One region of the Paenibacillus sp. FSL R5-0744 genome, then DNA from elsewhere that is predicted to be linked to it. Evidence: riboswitches for the same ligand, from Rfam matches in the RefSeq annotation. Region 1 holds a riboswitch; the other holds the start of a gene.
The links. Region 1 has a riboswitch for cyclic di-GMP ahead of MKY19_RS02425 (choice-of-anchor A family protein). Riboswitches for the same ligand answer to the same signal wherever they lie in the genome.

Region 1 (9,795 bases):
GTATATTTTAAATTGTATTCAATTACAAAGGAGGAGTTAAAATGGGCGAATTCGCAGGAGGATATGGTGGCTTTACTTCTACCGCCGCAATTCTGGTTCTGTTTATCTTGTTGGTAATCATCTCTAAGACTTTGTTTATTTAAGTTTCAAACCTCCCAATATAGCTGCACCTTATTAAATCCGCCAGTACTCATGCTGGTGGATTTTTTTCATACATAATCAAAGACGCACCCTGTCAACCTTAAGTGGTAGTCGAGTATCCCAAATGGATTATGTTGAAATTATGCGGAAGTACCGTACCCTGCCAGTAATGGTGGGGTATTTCTTTGCGTTCAGGCAAATTTTTTTATCAGTGATATAGAGTTCATACACATAACGTTACATCCGTCTAACCTTTACTCAAGTAAAATGGCGGAATGACCCAGTCTCTCTTGTGTGATATTTGGGTGTACACCGAAGACGAGATTCGCCCCGAAGACTATACATCAATCATACGTGCAGGCAGGTTGCAGTGCTTACCTTTAGGTAAGTACGTGAACTAAAAGTGCATACTTACGCGATGGCATAGTGGGAGGTATACTCAAGTCCTAAATCTGATTCAAACATGGAGGATACACCAATGAAAACACTTATTGTCGTCACGCACCCAAACATCGAAACATCCGTCGTTAATAAACGCTGGATCGAAGAACTCCGTAAATATCCAGACAAATATACGGTGCACGAGCTGTACAAAGCCTATCCCGATGAAAAAATCAACGTGGAAAAGGAACAACAGCTGATTGAAGCGCATGATAAGCTCGTCTTACAATTCCCTGTCTACTGGTTTAGTAGTCCACCTCTGCTTAAAAAGTGGTTGGACGAAGTATTTACTTACGGATGGGCATATGGTTCGAAGAGTGATAAATTAAGAAATCGAAAAATCGCATTAGCTGTAACTGCCGGAGGAAGTGAAAAAGACTTTAGTGAAGAAGGTAAACTCGGCTACGGGCTTGACCGTATTTTATCTCCCTTTGACACGACTTTTTTGTACTGCAACGCTGATTATCGTTCCTTCTATGCCATTTATGGCACGGAATCTGAGACGGTAGGAAGTACGGATTACTTGAAGAAATTGGATGTCAGTTCGCAAGGCTATGTTGAATTTATCGAAAATATGTAATTAGAATTGAAACAAAAAGCAGCATTTTCATTAATGGAAATGCTGCTTTTGTCATAAGTTGTCGTTAAATCGTAAAAGGTATGGTTATCTCTTGCGCGGCTGGAACGAAGTTTTTCTCTCCCCAAGTGCACATCATATCCAGCACCGGAATAAGCGATTGGCCCTTCTCGGTCAAGGAATACTCAACTTTAGGGGGGATCTGGGGGAATTCCTCGCGCCTGACGAGACAGTCGGCTTCCAGTTCTTTCAACATAACGCTTAACGTCTTAAAAGGTATTGTGCCGATACCCCGTTGCAGTTCATTGAACCGCACGATCTTGTTTTCAGAGAGATAGTAGAGAATAGTCATTTTATATTTACCACTAATGATAGACAAGGTGTAGCCAAAGCTAGTGTCCTTCTGCTGAATGCCAGGTGGTATACAGATTTCATCACTCATGGGCTATTACCCTCCTTCAGAAAATATTCAACGAAAAGGCAAACGCCTGTTGTCGCTCCGTACTCAGGTCCCGACTTTATTATGTTTTACAACCTGCTATCAAGTCATCCTGTGAGAACGAATTCACTATATCATTTTGAAACAATTTGTTCAAAGCACTCGTGGCTAACTATCAAGCGGATAGCCTAAGCGACGAATTGAAGTTTTTTAATGTAATTTTCATGTGAGCATCATCTTATTTTCAGGTTCAAGGTATATATTGAAGTCACCAAACACCCCCCAGTGTTTTGTGGTATAAATCTCTCAGGTCTTGCCAACTCCCATGGTAAGGCCTATTTTTTTGTTCGCTAATTAAATGGGGGAGGGGGGGCAACTTCTTCGCTACTTCACTTAATCTGATATTGCTCTTCATAGCTCTTAAAAGATGAAATATCCAGACCGAGATATCTGCGCATATGAATGGCAGCTTGGGCAGCGACAATGTCGTTTAACAGCAGCATTCGTTCATGGTATCCACGACATATAAATTTGGCTTCTATCCCCGTGTTAAGTTTGTTCTGCTCATAAACCTTGATTCCCCGTTTTCTCATCTCTGAACGAATATCTCTTAGATCTGTTGTAGCAACTGCTGCGGCTGTTTCAAGAACCTCCAGATAGGGGGTGGGTGTTCGTAAATGTGCAGATAGAATGGCGGAGTCCCGTTCGAAAGCTGATAAAATCATCGGAAGCAATAAATAAGATTTCACCAGCATGTTGTCCCTGCTTTCAGCTCTATTCATGAATCTCATCACCTCTAATGGGAACGTATATTCGTATTCTACCCCGATATTCCAAAAATAATCAATGGTATTTCTAAACAGCTAGTCCAATGTGATTGAATTCACAACTAAATTAGAAGGAATAAAATATATTAAAATTGTAATAATAAAAAATAATGCTTCAGACTTATATAAAGGGAGAATTAGGATGAATGAGGAAGGAAGTCTCCGCCGTGGAATGGTATTTGGTTTGATTCTAAGTATTCCATTATGGATATCGATATTAGGCTATATAAAGTTACTTTATAATTGAAGGAAAACCTTTGTGTGAAGCGCCTTTAGGCGCTTTTTTTGTGCTTGCTTACACGTATGAATATCAAAAGGAATTGATTGACAATTGTGGGGATGGAGCGCTAAACTATTATTAGTTCAAAAGTATTAAAAGTCATAGACTATTATTTAATAGGATGCTTAAAATGCTAGTTCTAATCTGCAAGTCAATACATATATTATCATGATAATAGCAAACCGCCTGAAAGGGTGGGACGCAAAGTCCAGGAGTCTAAAGTGTCTTAAATGCGCTATGACCGTCCGACTGCCATGAGAAGGGAATTCCACTTCTTTTTTGGCGGTCTTTTTTGTTGTTAGGTCTTTTAGAGTTTCTGGTAATTATTCTGATTAAATATAAATCATAGATTTAGGAGGTGTGCTTTTTGAAAAGAAGAATGAAACCGCTGCTAGCACTAATATTAGCGGGGATTTTGATAGTAGGTAGTGGTCTTTCCTCTTTGGGAGCCGGGACTGTTAATGCTAGTTCTACTACACTCGGGATTGCTGGAAACTACAATGTGTTTATCCTAGGGGATGTTACAACCTTTTCGGATACGGAGGGAAGATTTGCTGCTGGAGGTAATGTTACTTTAACCAACTACAGCGTTGGTGATAGGCTAAGTGCTGCTGAGATCTCCTTCACTGACACACTTGTTGTTGGAGGGAATCTTACTTTCAACAATGGCTCTGTTTACGGGAATATCGTGCATGGGGGAAGCTTTGCAGGTAATGTAACGATTAATAGCGGAGGAACCAGAACTACGGGAAACCCGATTGACTTTGCGGCCGTAGGCCAGTCTTTGAAGGATAAATCAGCTGAACTAGCAGCAATAGAAGCCAATGGAACAACAAAGTATGAATATGGCGGTCTTACATTGACAGGCACAGACCCTGTGGTCAATGTTTTTAATGTTTTAGGAGATAACGTCTCTACTAATCACGGATTCACAATTAATGTTCCTTCCGGATCTACTGCAATTATTAACATTGATGGTTCAAGCGTAAAAATGAAAAATTTCGCATTCCTACCTAATGGCGCATTGAACAGCAAGAAAATTTTGTTTAACTTTAGTCAAGCTACATATCTTGATATGGTAGGAATAAATGTAATGGGGAGTGTGCTTGCTCCCTACGCTGATGTTGATTTTATTAATGGTCAGGTTAACGGAACATTCGTGGCGGCTTCGCTCACTGGTACTGGTGGTGGTGAATTTCACCACCATCCATACGATGGTGATGATCCAGGAACGACGCCAACACCGACACCAACCGTAACACCAACACCGACACCAACCGTGACGCCAACACCAACGCCGACCGTGACACCAACACCAACGCCGACCGTGACACCAACACCAACGCCGACCGTGACACCAACACCGACACCAACCGTGACGCCAACACCAACGCCGACCGTGACGCCAACACCAACGCCGACCGTGACGCCAACACCAACGCCGACCGTGACGCCAACACCAACGCCGATCGTGACACCAACACCAACGCCGACCGTGACGCCAACACCAACGCCGACCGTGACGCCAACACCAACGCCGACCGTGACACCAACACCAACGCCGACCGTGACACCAACACCAACGCCGATCGTGACACCAACGCCAACGCCGATCGTGACACCAACGCCGACACCGTCGCCGGAAGTAACGCCAACACCGTCGCCGGAAGTAACGCCAACACCGACACCGTCGTCGGAAGTGACGCCAACACCGACACCGTCGTCGGAAGTGACGCCAACACCGACACCGTCGTCGGAAGTGACGCCAACACCGACACCGTCGTCGGAAGTAACACCAACACCGACACCGTCGTCAGAAGTAACGCCAACACCGACATCGTCGTCGGAAGTAACACCGACACCGTCGTCAGAAGTAACACCGACACCGTCGTCAGAAGTAACACCGACACCGTCGTCAGAAGTAACGCCAACACCGACGCCAACGCCGGAGCCTCCTGTGTTCCCGACACCAACACCATCATTTGTAATTGGTACTATCGTTGTTAATGATGATCCTGTGCCGCTGGGTCCTGTAGCTTCGTCGACTCCAGTACCAGTACCAACGCCAACACCGTCGAGCAACACAGAGGTACTTGTTGATGATGAGGAGATTCCATTAGCACCAGTACCGACAGTAATACCAACGCCGTCACCAAAGGATATTGCTGTAGTGGATGATACAATCCCGCTAGGTAATCCACCTGTGGATGAACTTCCAAAAACGGGAGAATCAAGTTCAGTCCCTTATTATGTAACTGGTCTAGGTTTTGCACTTATTGGATTGCTAATGAGAAATAGATTCTCGAGCAAGAAATAATAAACGGTGATTGTAGCTTGAACACAAGCTATGCCGAAGAATAGTAAGCCGCTTTCGGGACATATTCCGAGGGCGGTTTTCTTTTGTTATGATTGTTATATTTTGGCGCATTCTAAGTAGATGTTATACTGATTTACAACGGATATGAGGAAAGGACGGGGAAGATGAATTGGTATGGTTCTTCATTAGCGCTGTCATCGTCATAGGAGCTCTGATCTATGCGGGCTTTTTCTTTTATGGAATTGCTATTAAACGAGCACCGAAGGAATTCCTGAGTAATAATCGTGATCTGAAGGTTGATCCCCCGGTTGCCGGGGCTTCTTGGGGTGAGGGGAAGAATTGGATCTCCAGTCAGAGCTTTGAGAATGTGGAGATTACATCTGAGGACGGGCTACAACTAAGAGGGTACTTGCTCCTTTCGGATCGTGCTGAAGGTCGTACGGCGATTCTAGCTCATGGTTATTCTGGAAAAGGGAAGGATATGGGGGCGTACGCCAAAATCTATTACGAGAGAATGGGCTTTAATATCCTGATTCCCGATGCCAGGGGACATGGGGAAAGCGCTGGGAATTATATTGGTTTTGGATGGCATGAGCGCAAGGATTATTTGCAGTGGATTGAATATATAATAGAAAAGACTGGGCCCAGTGCTCAAGTTGTGCTTCATGGGGTCTCTATGGGTGGTGCTACAGTGCTAATGACCTCAGGTGAAAATCTCCCGCCGCAGGTCAAAGCTATTATCTCGGACTGTGCTTACAGCTCAGTTAAAGCACAATTAGCCTACCAACTACGGCGTATGTATCGCTTGCCAAGTTTCCCTTTTATTCAAAGTGCGAGTCTAATTACTCGTTTGAAAGCAGGGTATGGTTTTAGTGAAGCATCTGCCTTGAAACAGGTGCGGAAGGCGAAGGTGCCGATTCTATTTATTCATGGGGATGCAGATAACTTTGTACCGTATAGTATGATGAATGAATTGTATGAGGCATGTCAGAGTCCCAAAGAGAAGTTCGTAGTGCCGCAAGCAGGGCATGGGTTAGCTTATGACATGGATAAGACGGGGTATATAAACGTAGTAACAGCTTTTGTGAATCAGTATGTAAATTAGATGCCCTGAACGTAGACAGCGCCCGATATCCGCTAGGTAGCGGTTATCGGGCGCCTATATTTTTCCACACATGGCATGTGTCCTTATGTAAGGTTCGTACAGCCATGCTTTTTCGTTATATTCATCCCCCGCCGTTCGTGAGTAACGGGTGTCTTAATTCCTTGTTATTTCCAGCAGCCGTGTGGCGAGAATAATCCTTCCAATACGACAAAAGCCCTACCTCTCTTTTGCCCTTGCGGCTCCATTGACCGCGCCAGTGTGAATCGGAATGCTATATTTCGAATTTAGTCTCATAAAAAGGAAAGTTTCTGCAAGAAAACATGAAGCCTCTGTGTCCAAATTGCCGAAGTGTAAAATAGTCGGCCTGACATCTTCTTGATGGGGATATTCAATATATCGAAAAACAAATACGATATAAATATAACACAGTATTGTTTAAAAGGCAAATATAATAATGAATTCCAAGATAAGGGTTGTTTGATTTAGAAGGGGAACAAGCAGAGCGAGAGAAAGCGTTTGATTTGAATATATCGTATGCTGGATTATTTGTGGATTAATTCGGAAAAGCTAGAAAGCCAGAGTAAATGGGGCTGTGGGGGTTATTTTGCGTGCCTATTTTGTGAACTGGTCTCTAAAACTTACATTAAACCCCAACATTGATTGAAGGATTGAGGGTAGACCGTTATAATTAATAAGTCTGGATTTTAATTAAAAAATAAGGGAGATTTTTATGAAACGCGCAGATGTGTGGTTGATTTCCATCGTGTTGATTGCTGCGCTCGCTTTTCTCGCACCGAGATGGTTTTCGGACAATGATGATAAAGGTGGGGCCGGTAAAAATCTCGTAGCCAATGTAACGGTGGACGGCGAGTTATTTAAAACGGTAAAGCTTACAAAAGAAGAACAAACCATTGAGGTTCGTACCGAACGTGGCTATAACCTCTTGAAGGTGCATGATTACGGGATTGAAATGTACGATGCCGACTGCCCGGATCAAGTATGCCTAGGTTTTGGTTTTATTACCCTGCCCAAACAGACGATTGTCTGTCTACCGCATAGAGTATTAGTGGAAATCACAAGTGCGTCGGGGGAGGATGATATAGATGCCTATGTCCAGTAGTGAATCTGCAACAGCTTTAAAAAGAACGGTAATTATTGCGATTTTCGCCGCAGTGGCAGTAGTGCTTAGTCTAATAGAAGCGCAGATTCCGTTGTCAGGAATGGGACTGGTGCCGGGTGCTAAACTAGGATTAGCTAACATTATGATTTTGACTTGTATTTACTTTTTACGTGGACGGGACGCATTCCTGCTTGTCATCCTCAAAACGTTGCTTACTGCATTTTTGCTAGGTACTTTTTCAAGCTTACTATTCAGTTTATTTGGTTCGCTGTTTAGCTTTGTTGTAATGTTCGTGTTAATGCTGATTAGTGGCAAAGGCAAGAGTATAAGCTTGATCGGCATTAGTATAGCTGGTGGGATTGCACATAATATCGGTCAGCTGCTGGCAGCTTCTATGGTATTCTCATCCCTTAGTATTTTTTATTATCTTCCCATGCTGCTAATCACTGGAGTAGTAACAGGAATTGCCGTGGGCTATGCAGTCCGTTATTTGGTGGCTTCATTGTCAAAAATATCGTTGTTTGAAGAGTTTTTGGACTGATTAGTCACATCAGCGGAAGGATGACTAACATGAATGAATCATATGAAGGTCAAGAATTAGAGGGAGAAGGACAAGCTATCATCTCTCTGGATGGGGTATCGTTTGGTTATGATCCTGAGCATCCGATTCTTCAAAATATAACGTTATCTATTTCTCAGGGACAATGGGTTAGCTTGGTTGGTCCCAATGGCTGCGGGAAGTCTACGCTAGTTAAGCTACTAAATGCTTTGCTGCCTAAGAGTGCTGGCGAGATTGTGGTTAGTGGTATGCAACTGAGTGAGGAAACGATCGGAAGCATTCGGCAATGCATCGGTATGGTGTTCCAAAATCCAGATAATCAGTTTATTGGAGCCACTGTAGAGGAAGATATCTTATTCGGCCTGGAAGGGCTTTGTTTGTCGTACGCAGAGATGGCTGAGCGGCTACACTCTTATACGACGAGGCTGGGAATAAATCATCTGCTGTCCAAACACCCAGGTGAGCTGTCTGGAGGCCAAAAGCAGCGTGTCGCTATCGCCTCCATTCTTGCTATGGAACCAGGCATCGTCATTTTTGACGAGGCCTCTTCTATGTTGGATGAAGGAAGCAGAAATGATCTTCTTGGTATTTTGCAAGATATGCGAGCGGAAGGAAAGTATACGATCCTTATGATTACGCATGATGCAGATGAGATTTTGGCATCGGATCGGGTGCTTGCGCTGCATGGAGGTGGTTTAGCTGCTGATGTTACACCGGCGGAGCTGTTCTGGGACGAGGAGCTTCTGCAAAAATGCCATCTGTGTGAGCCGTATCCTTGGCGTCTTGCACGCGAGCTGCAGAATCAGGGCATCCATGTGGATGTTCCCGCCAGTGAAAAGGAGCTTATAGACACGTTATGGCCATAGAATTACAGCAAGTAAGTTATTCCTATGCTGACCGAAGCCTATGGAAGCTGACAGCGCTCCGCGACATTAACCTCAGTGTTCCAACAGGCTCTATGGTTGGTATTGCTGGGGCGACAGGCTCTGGTAAATCGACACTGCTGCAGTTGTTTAACGGGATACTGAAACCAACGGAGGGGACGGTAAAAGTACTTGATGTAACCATCCAGGCGGGGGAGAAATCACCTAAGCTGATGCCGCTGCGCCGTAGAGTCGGATTGGTATTTCAATTTCCAGAGCAGCAAATGTTTGAAGATACGGTCGAAAAGGATCTTATCTTCGGTCCTCTTAACTTTGGCATGAGCCTCGAAGAGGCAAAGGCACGCGCAAGACAGGCCATGTTGGATATGGGGCTGGATCTGGCGCTGCTAGAGCGGAATCCTTTTAAATTGAGCGGTGGGCAAATGCGTAAGGCAGCTATCGCCTCCGTACTAGCTATGGACCCTGAAGTCATCGTTCTGGATGAACCGACGGCTACGCTTGATCCCATCAGCCGTGCAGAACTAATCCACTTGCTGGAGCGTTTATGCCGTGAGCAGGGGAGAACGATCATCGTCGTCACGCATCGGATGGATGAGTTATTGCCTTACGCGGACAACTGGCTTGTCCTTAAAGAGGGCAGTACGGCATTTCAAGGCAGCGTAAAGGCACTGGCTGATGACCCTTCGATTCTGGAACAGTGTGGCTTGACGGTTCCGCAGTCCCTTCGTTACTGGCGTGCAGTAGCTGATCGCTTTGGTCTTACGGATGAAGCTCCTCGCTTAACGGCAGAGAGCTTAGCAGAGCTAATCGCTTCGCTGCCATCTGGATCAGGCAACTCTAGCGAGCAGCACGAAGGAAAGAGGGATGACCATGAATGAGAAGCTAATCATCGGGCGCAGTATTGAGACCGGTTCATGGGTGCATAAGCTAGATGCTCGTGCCAAAATCACCGGAATGCTATTATACGTAGCTGTTATCCTGCTCTCCCGTTCGTGGATGGCTATGGCGCTGCTGGCTATTTTCTCAATAGCGGTTATGGCTTCCACGCGGATTCCGCTTAAATACTTCCTGAAAGCAGCTAAGCCTTTACGGTATTTAATGCTAT
Region 2 (9,795 bases), 2.6 Mb from region 1:
TGCTAATTCCGGCGATATCAAACGTTTATTTATGTATACGTGCATGATCGGATTTTCTTTGACGACATTCTTCGCGTTGTTCTTGTTTACCAAGATCACTCAACCGATGCAACGTGTCATCGAGGCTGCAAACAACATTCGGCGTGGTGAATACGGAACAAGGCTGACGCTGGTCACAAGTGACGAGATTGGTCAATTGGCGACTTCCTTCAACCATATGGCTGAGGAGTTGGAAGAGAATATTCGCAGTCTGCATCATGAGAAGGGCCATCTATCCAGTGTTTTACGCAGCATGAGTGATGCTGTAATCACCTTTGACATCGAAGGCCAGATTATTCTGACCAATCCGCACGGTCAATCGCTACTTGAGAGCTGGAGCGATTTAGAGTGGGAACAAGAGAGTGACATTGAACCTCATACGGAAACGGCTGAGAGTAATGTTCCACCTCCCCTGCGTCCTTTATTTTTGAGCACGTTGAAACAAGGCGGCGATGAGCGTTCTAATGTACATGTCCGGCAGGGCGTGTGGTCCGTCCATATGGCACCTTTATATTCTGAGGGTAGCATTCGTGGAGTGGTTGCTGTTCTGCGTGATGTGACTGAAGAAGTACGACTCGAAAAAATGCGCCGTGACTTCGTGGCAAACGTCTCTCATGAGATTCGGACGCCATTATCGATGATGCAAGGTTATAGTGAGGCTTTACTTGACGGCATGGCTTCTTCACCAGAGGAAAGCAGTGAACTGATTCAGGTCATTCATGATGAATCGCTCCGTATGGGACGTCTTGTAAAGGATCTGCTCGACCTTGCGCGAATGGAAGCTGGACATACGGATATGTTGAAGGCAGAAGTAGATGTGAACGAACTGCTGGAACGAGTGTATCGCAAATTTTCCGTACGTGCGAAAGAGCGTGATATTCATCTGCAGCTAAATAAAGAGAGCGATGTCCTTGTTCTTAAGGCAGCGGATGAAGATAAGCTTGAGCAGGTCTTAACCAATTTGCTCGATAATGCTTTTCGTCATACGCAGGGTGGCAAGAAGATCACAGTTCATACAGGAACTTGTGTCTTAGAAGGGCGTCGCTATTTTGAAATTAAAATTCAGGATGAAGGCGTCGGCATTCCGCAGGAAGATCTGCCTTATATATTTGATCGTTTCTACAAAGCCGATAAGGCACGTGTACGGGGAGAATCAGGTGGAACGGGACTCGGGCTTGCGATTGTTAAAAATATTGTTGAGTCGCATCACGGAACCATTTCAGCTTCCAGTAAGTTGGGCGAAAGTACAACCTTTACCCTGAGACTTCCTGTCGAAAAACAGTAATTCCAAACACAATGTGTGATAGCGCCTCTGACAGCAGAGGTGCTTTTTGTTGAAACAAACACATTAATCTTGTTCATCGTGGAACATATCTCATTGTTTATGCTTGGGAGGCCATCAAATGATTTTATCTTTAGACCAAGGGACTACCAGTTCACGAGCCATAGTGTTCGATGAGGACGCTAGAATCGTCTCACAAGGGCAATATGAGGTTAAACAATCTTTCCCACACCCTGGCTGGGTGGAGCATGACCCAGAGCAAATTTGGGCGTCACAGCTTGCAGCTGCAAGAGATGCGATTACTCAGGGCGGGATAACGCCTCAGGAAATATATTCCATTGGAATTACAAATCAGAGGGAAACGGCCCTGATCTGGGATAGAGCAACAGGCAAGCCGATTTATCCTGCGATTGTGTGGCAGGACAGACGTACTGCAGAGCTGTGTGAAGAGATCAAGAGTAAGGGGTTAGAGGGACTCATTGCTAGCAAGACGGGACTCGTTGTGGATGCTTATTTTTCTGCAACAAAATTCTCCTGGATTCTTGATCATGTAGAAGGCGCACGAGAGCGGGCGAATAATGGCGAGCTACTAGCTGGGACAGTAGACAGCTGGCTAATCTGGAAGCTTACTGGCGGGGCTGTACATGCTACTGATGTAACTAATGCATCGCGTACGATGCTATATAATCTACATGAGCGCTGCTGGGACGAAGAGCTAATGGAGGAGCTTCATGTACCACGCTCCATCCTGCCAGAAGTGAGGATGTCCGGTAGTGAATTTGGAGCAGCAGACGCGCAGTGGTTCGGGACAGAAATACCTATTCACTCTGTATTGGGGGATCAACAAGCTGCTTTGTTTGGACATACTTGTCTTGAACCCGGCAGTGCCAAAAACACATATGGAACTGGATGCTTTATTCTGATGAATACAGGTACAGAAGCTGTAGTCTCCAGTCATGGGTTGTTGACCACTGTAGCTTGGGGAATGGGGGATGAACTCTATTATGCACTCGAGGGCAGTGTGTTTGTAGCCGGAGCGGCTGTACAATGGCTTCAGGAGGGGTTAGGACTCATAACGGAGCCGGCAGGCTCGGAAGACAAAGCGCGGGAAGTAGAGGACAGTGAAGGGGTTGTCGTCGTACCTGCTTTTACTGGACTAGGAGCCCCTTATTGGGATATGTATGCACGTGGAGCAGTCTTCGGTCTAACTAGAGGAACCACCTCGGGGCATTTGGTAAGAGCAACGTTAGAGTCATTAGCATTTCAGTCTAGAGATGTAATTGGGGCGATGGAAAAAGATGCAGGCATGCCATTGACCGGACTTCGTGTAGATGGTGGAGCGGTTCGTAATGATTTGCTGATGCAGTTCCAGTCTGATATCCTCGGTAGTGAAGTTACTCGAACTACATATGCGGAGACGACTGCGCTGGGAGCAGCACTTCTGGCTGGATTAACCTCAGGAGTCTGGACAAGAGAGCAGCTAGAAAGCTTTAACAAAGCTGAGAGGGTCTTTTCACCTGTAATGGGTATAGATGAGCGTGAACGACGTTACAACGCCTGGAAAGACGCTGTAGCGCGTACCATGGGCTGGGAAAAACATGAAAGATATCAGTGATCAGGGAGATGCATATGTCTATGTTTAATGGAACAGAATCTGATCTACCGAGTGGACTATCTAAGCCTGCACTCCGAGCACTTCATGGTGCTGGGTATACACAGATTCACCAAATCAGTAAGCTCACTGAGTCAGAGCTTCTGCAGCTCCATGGGATGGGACCAAAAGGGATTGATGTACTACGACGTGCGCTCACTGAAAAGGGGTTATCCTTTGCCAGCGAGTCCTAAAGAACAGATCAACCTAAAAAGCGGCAAGCTAAGGATAATCCTTGGCCTGCCGCTTTTTAGGTTGTAACGCTTAATATTCAATAACAAATGCAACGTTTTGCCATCCAGCGCCCACTGTCCAGAACAGAACTTTATCTCCGCGTTCGATCTTTCCTGTAGTAATAGCTTTGTGTAGAGCGATAAACGGGCTACTGGTTGAGGTGTACCCGAATTCATCACCTATGTAAACCGCAACCTCACGATCAATACCCACTTTTTCACAAACACCAATGATATTAGGCAGTGAAAGCTGTGAGAAACAGGCCGCTTTAATAGATTCAGGCGCTATGTTGTTATCAGATAGAAGTGTGCGAATCGATTCAGAAGCAGCATCTACGCAAATGGAATCATCAAATGGAATGAATTTCACATTGAATTCTCCAGCCGCTACGCCTTTTCTACCCAGATTAGCCAAGCCTTCAGCCGGGAACATGGAGTTGCCATAAACGCATGTGTCTGTTTGATAGACAGAATCAATGAAGCCTACCGCATTATCATCGCGCACAAGAAGGACTGCCGCAGCTGCATCACCGAAGTTAGCATAATAGACAGGATCATTCTTATCTGCATGAGGTGCTACATAATCGGATCCGATGACCAAAGCACGTTTAATTCTAGGATTGGCTTGCATTTGACGGCTCACCTGTTCTACGGAAGCAGTCATACCTGCACAGTTAGCGTTGCTATCTATACAAATTGTATGGGATGCGCCGTTAATTAAACGGTGAATCATTAAAGAGTTAGTAGGAAAGATATATTCAGGAGTTTGACTTGCATAGGCAATAAGATCGATATCAGCGCCAGTGAGACCATTTTTATCCAACACATTACTGGCAGCCTCAAAAGCCATCGTAAGAGAATTTTCTTCCTCATTCTTAATGCTATAGCGCGTATCACGACCTAAAGTGGTCAGTAGACCTCGGATATCAATACCCTTTTCGTCAAAATGCTTAATAAAAAAGTCGTTACCAACTTTATTACTAGGATGATAGATATCAATGTCTTGAATACGAATTCCGGTCATATGAATGAATCCTCCTGAAAAACTCTATAGTTTTTTTAGTTATAAGAAGAATTAAGCTGTAACGGTGGAAATGATCTCGATGTTATCTAGTCCTGCTTTACGACCCAGACGTGCAAGCTGCATTTTAAGAATTGGGTTATTCTCAAGGGTTAGATTTACTTTTACAAATCCATCATTCTTAAACATTACGAAGCAACCTTCCAAAAGAGGTACAACATCAGGTGCAGTTACGTTTAGCTTTCTGCAGTCGATTTGTAATTCATAGTCTGCTGGAGTTATAGGATTAATAGTTTGTTGATAAGCTTGGATAGATTTCAGACCATCTTCTTCAGAAAATGTTCCTTCCAGCTCAATATTGATCACTTTTTTAGTAGTGTCTGTCTTTAAAATAAACTGTCCCACGTTAACATCTCTCCCGATATTTTAATTTACTGAAAATAGTTACTTTATTTCTTCAATCGTTTCGAGAAGAATATTAAAAGCGGTGATGATTCTAGGTGCCCCTATAGCGGGTACTAAGTGTAATAAAATACCCTTGAGTTGTTCTACAGTAACACCCACACGAAGAGCCATGACATAATGAACACCCAATTGATCAAACTGACCCATCGAAATCAGGGCAGAGATAACTGCGATTTCCTTCCAGTCAGCTTCGATTGTGTTGCGTTGAAAAATATCGCCGTAGGCATTCCCCATAATAAATTCAGCCAAATCGGGGAAATGTTCTTTAATCGGAGCCAGTGCTTTAGCTCCGTAGTCTCCAGAGAGATTCGTGAAGTGGTTCAGACCACTGTTTACATTGTCTTTCATAAGTGACCTCCTAATTTAGGTTCAAAGTACGGTGAGCAGTCGGAGGGACCTCATCACGGTCTGTTAGCAGTTCAATGACGGCAACACGGTTGATGGCAACAGCGTCCTTGATGGCTGTTTCGAACTCCTCCGCTGTCTCACATTTGTAACCCTTAGCGCCTAGTGATTCTGCGAATTTCACAGCATCCATAGGGACTTCGTAGATAGTTCCGTCAATACGTCCTGTAGTTTTTTCCATACCTTTTAGAGCCATATCTAGCTGTTTATTATTCACAACAATGAATATGACAGGAATATCCTTGCAGACAGCAGCGTTAATCTCTGCGCCTAGCATCATAAAGCAGCCATCTCCTGTAATGCAGAAGATCGTTTCTTCTGGAGCAGCAACCTTTGCACCAATCGCCATTCCGATGGAATTACCCATGCAAGCAAAGTAAGCATCGAAAACAAAACTGCCCGGTTTCTTAACCTTGTACCATTTCGCAGCATGGAAACCGTGACTTCCATCATCAACAAAGACTGTGCTGTTATAAGGAATTAAATCACTCATCGTACTCAAGACCGATGCAAGTGAAAGGTTTGGTAAAATCGGAGGCTCTTCGGTATAATCGGAATTTGTCGGTGCTTCGCGTTTTGTGATGTTGTTCGTGTCAATATTATTGAGATAGTAAACTAGATTGTCCCGTAGATCTCCAGTCACTGGAATCGTTTTAGAGAACAATATTTTTCCGACAAAAGTCGGATCGCTATCAAACTGAATTAATGTTGCAGGATGATTTTCCCTTTTAAGATTACAAATAGTCATATCACTTAAACGTGACCCGAGAACGATAAATAGATCACTTTGATTCAGCAAGTCATCTCCATGGGTACAACCGCCTACTCCAATTGGACCGTGATAGAGTGGATGATCCCAAGCTATAGCCCCTTTACCACCTGGAGATGTAACTACAGGAATATTAAATGTTTCCGCTAATTGAATTAGCTCACTATGTGCTCCTGAGCGGTTAACGCCTTTACCCGCGATAATTATTGGATTCTTAGAGTTATTTATAGCATCAAGTACACGGTCGATATTAGCATGGCTAACCAGTGATTCGCGTTCAGGGATTACAATATTACATTCCTCTAGCAATTCCGTTTGTACATCAAAGGGAATACAAAGGTGAACTGGACCACGATTACCGCTCAAAGCAATGGATATGGCATGATTAAAGATTGTGTTAAAGTGATCTCCACGTTCAATAAGCTTGCTATATAAGGTGGCAGGTCTAAACATATCAGCTAAATCAGCTAGAAAAGAAGTAGAGTCCTGACATTGGGGAATTCCAAGCTCTTTAATAGATTGATGGCCAGTAATAAATAGGACAGGTAGGTTGTTAGCCTTAGCATGTGCTGCTGCAGTTAATAGGTTTGTTCCACCAGGACCTGAAGTACCAAAAGCTACACCTAGTTTTCCAGTTTTAAGCGCATACCCGGCTGCTTCGAAGCCGGAACTGGACTCATGTCTCCCAGGAATAAATTCAATACCGTAATCTACCATTTTAAGAACAATAGGGCAAATGGATTTCCCAATAATACCAAAGGAATGGGTAACACCTAGGTTCCGTAGTGCTTCCGACATGTAATCTGCGACTGTCTTCAAAAAATACACCTCACAAGTTGATTGTTATTTTAAAATCAAACATTAGAAAACCTGTGCTCTGAATTAGGGCACAGGTTGGTGGCATAAATCGCCATAGAGACTGAACAATTGTTCAGTCGTCTTGGTTTTCTGCAACCTGGCAGTCATGGCCTCTGATTAAAAATGAGGCTGTAGATCCATGGTTTTGCGTCATCCTCTTTCGAAGATTTTGCCAATATTAATTTTAAAATTTATAAGAAGAATTTTCCTTTACAATATATTCCTAGAGTACCTTTGTCAATATATTTTCGCAAATTAACTCGAATTTTGACGAAAGTCTTGTCCAACCTATGAAATAATAGATATAAAAAAACTCCCCCTAAGTCAAAACTTAGGAGGAGTTTTTGGACTTGTTTATATATTTTTGCAAGTGACTTAAAACTTGAAAATATGGATAGTCTTCTGTAGATTAAACACAGCCTGTGTCATTTTCTCAGTTTCTTCAGCAACGGACTGCAGGGCATTAATTTGTTCATTCATAGCGGCGGATACTTCCTCGGTGCCGGCAGCGGTTTGCTGTGTGATTGCAGAGATATTCTCTATTGCACTTGAGATTTTCAAGGCACTTTCCAACATCAGATCACTTTCAGCAGAGAAGGAAGAGATTTGCTCGGTAATATACTGCACACTTTGCACAATTTGAGCAAAGATATGAGCAGATTGAGTGATCATCTCATTCTGTACCTGTACGACTTCTTCGTTGATAGCGATATTGTCAATCGCTTGTTTGATATCAGTTTCGATGCTCCGAACTAAGCCAAAGACTTCCTTCGTTGAAGCTGTTGATTCCTCGGCAAGTTTACGAACCTCCTGTGCGACTACAGCAAATCCTCGACCATGCTCTCCGGCGCGTGCTGCTTCGATGGAGGCATTCAGCGATAAGAGGTTGGTCTGCTCAGCGATCTCTGTGATGGTTTTTGTAATCATCGTAATTCCGCGAGCATTATGAGACAGGGCTTCGATAGTATCAGCTACTTTTTGAGTAGCCTGGATGTTTTTGCGCATGCCTTCAGCTTGAGTATCAACGGACTGCCGTCCTTGTTCAACTAGTTCTAATGTATGTATTGAACGTCTGTTCATTTCTTTCGTAGAGTTCGTATAATTGGATACTTTATTCTCAATATCTTTAATAGATTCTGTCATTTCAGCGATATCCGTAGATATTTCATTTGCACCAAGAGCTAGCTCGTTAGACGAAGAGGCTACCTGTGCCATGACAATTTTCAAATTCTGATTCTTATCTTCGATTCCACGGCTTGCATCCATAACTTGACGAGTGATTTGTGATGCTTCTGTCAAAATCTTCTTGAGCTTGTCAATCATAGTATTAAAGGAACGACTTACGTCCCCCATAGACCCGTTCTCATCGGCTCTACTAGTAAAATCCCCTTTTGAAATACTATGAGATACATTCGCGATGTCATCAAAAGAAGATGTAAGCGTTCTCTCGATAAAGCGGGCCACGGGGAAAGTTAGAGCAGCAAGAACTACGATTAGAACAATACCCAAAATAATGTTGCCTAAGATCATAAAAGTAACTAAAACAGGAATGGCAAATAGTGCGGCAACGAGGTAACATCCGGCAACAATTCTTTGTTTTAACGGAAGTTTATGCATCCAGTTCATTGGTATAATGTCCTCCTTATTAATATTATGTATTGGTGTTATTATATGGGATTTAAAGGTGATTGGTCTATAGTAAGAACTGACATAAATCTTCTTTTCGGAGTAGTTCTTTAGATTTCGTGTCAAAAATCCTCATAAATAGCGGAAATTTTTGCGATAGCAGACTTTACCATCTCTAAAAGTTCTTGCGGTGAAAGTACAATAACCGAGGGACTAAAAGAAAGGATTATCCGGCAGGCCGACTCGATCGTATTAAATTCGGCATCTACGTTCACCCACTCTGCATTGCTTGTTGGCTCTATCAATTGGACAGTGACGAATCTTTCTCGCTGTAATTCTTTTAAGACAGATGTTCTAACCCTTAGCTTTACTTGATACTTTGGCAGTGCTGCTTTAAAGGCCGTGGTGGACTCTTCCCAGTACTGTTTTAAATCAAAGGCATCAGGTCTTTTAAACCACTCATGAGTCTCCTCAACGTTAACTAATCTGGACACACGAAAGGTCCGTAGTTCATCTTTGCTTTTGGCTACGACATACCATACACCGCGTTTTGCAACTAACCCAAGAGGTTCAATGAAACGGACCGTTGTCTCGTTGCTCCGGAGATAAGTGATTTTTACTTTGCGATCCTCCCAAAGTGCTCTCTGCAGTACAGAAAGGAACGGATAAGTCTCATCCGAAGGATGCCAACTGGCGCCATCAATATGAATACGCTCGCTTAGGTAATTTGCTGGGTTACTAAGTCGATGTGAGGATGCAGCCTCTAGTTTGAGAACAGCGGAAGAGTAGTCGTCTTGTATCCCCAGATCCTTCATTATAGATGCGTCAGCGGACAGAAGCAGTGAACCAATCTCTTGTGGCTTCATTCCCGTTAGGGAGGTTCGGTACCCTTCAGTAAGCATCCAGCCTCCTTCACGACCACGTTCAGCTAAAATGGGTATTCCTGAAGCGCTTAATGCTTCCATATCACGAAACACAGTTCGTTCTGATACCTCGAGTGTTTGGGCCAATTCTCTAGAAGTCATTTTTCCACGATTTTGCAACAGAAGTAATATTGATAACAAACGGTCGGCTCTCATTAGGCTATTGTACCTCCTCGAATTATTGATTAGACGATCACCATTAATCATTTCTAAATTATGATTATATTATATATGTCAGTTGATGTCATATATACGGGTTATACTTATAAAACGTAAGGAATATTCACAGAATATTGAAATCCGAACTCATGTGGAAAGGGTTGAGGGCTATGACATTGAAAGGGAAAGTCGCATTGGTTACCGGGAGCAGCAGAGGTGCTGGGAGGGGGATCGCTTTAGAATTAGCGAGAAGAGGAGCTTTTGTCTATATTACAGGGAGGACCACAGATGTATCCGTCACAGAACATATTAAGGGGAGTATAGATAGCGTACTTAGAGAAATAAAAGAGAGTGGAGGTTCTGG

Region 2: another riboswitch for cyclic di-GMP. It lies ahead of MKY19_RS21190 (thiamine pyrophosphate-binding protein); the one in region 1 lies ahead of MKY19_RS02425 (choice-of-anchor A family protein).

The regions. Positions count from the first base shown of each region.
Region 1 is NZ_CP150228.1:537,980-547,774, forward strand. It holds gene MKY19_RS02400 (hypothetical protein) at 1-11, shown strand, start outside; gene MKY19_RS02405 (sporulation protein YjcZ) at 42-143, shown strand; gene MKY19_RS02410 (NAD(P)H-dependent oxidoreductase) at 620-1,162, shown strand; gene MKY19_RS02415 (helix-turn-helix domain-containing protein) at 1,227-1,601, opposite strand; gene MKY19_RS02420 (hypothetical protein) at 1,988-2,380, opposite strand; cyclic di-GMP riboswitch class I at 2,872-2,962, shown strand; gene MKY19_RS02425 (choice-of-anchor A family protein) at 3,073-5,022, shown strand; gene MKY19_RS02430 (alpha/beta hydrolase) at 5,192-6,127, shown strand; gene MKY19_RS02435 (NusG domain II-containing protein) at 6,858-7,247, shown strand; gene MKY19_RS02440 (Gx transporter family protein) at 7,231-7,788, shown strand; gene MKY19_RS02445 (ATP-binding cassette domain-containing protein) at 7,818-8,672, shown strand; gene MKY19_RS02450 (ATP-binding cassette domain-containing protein) at 8,663-9,568, shown strand; gene MKY19_RS02455 (energy-coupling factor transporter transmembrane component T) at 9,561-9,795, shown strand, end outside.
Region 2 is NZ_CP150228.1:4,780,449-4,790,243, reverse strand. It holds gene MKY19_RS21220 (ATP-binding protein) at 1-1,324, shown strand, start outside; gene glpK (glycerol kinase GlpK) at 1,443-2,936, shown strand; gene MKY19_RS21210 (DNA-binding protein) at 2,951-3,166, shown strand; gene MKY19_RS21205 (3-oxoacyl-[acyl-carrier-protein] synthase III C-terminal domain-containing protein) at 3,237-4,229, opposite strand; gene MKY19_RS21200 (hypothetical protein) at 4,281-4,631, opposite strand; gene MKY19_RS21195 (carboxymuconolactone decarboxylase family protein) at 4,671-5,039, opposite strand; gene MKY19_RS21190 (thiamine pyrophosphate-binding protein) at 5,050-6,693, opposite strand; cyclic di-GMP riboswitch class I at 6,812-6,907, opposite strand; gene MKY19_RS21185 (HAMP domain-containing methyl-accepting chemotaxis protein) at 7,099-8,349, opposite strand; gene MKY19_RS21180 (YafY family protein) at 8,472-9,428, opposite strand; gene MKY19_RS21175 (SDR family NAD(P)-dependent oxidoreductase) at 9,602-9,795, shown strand, end outside.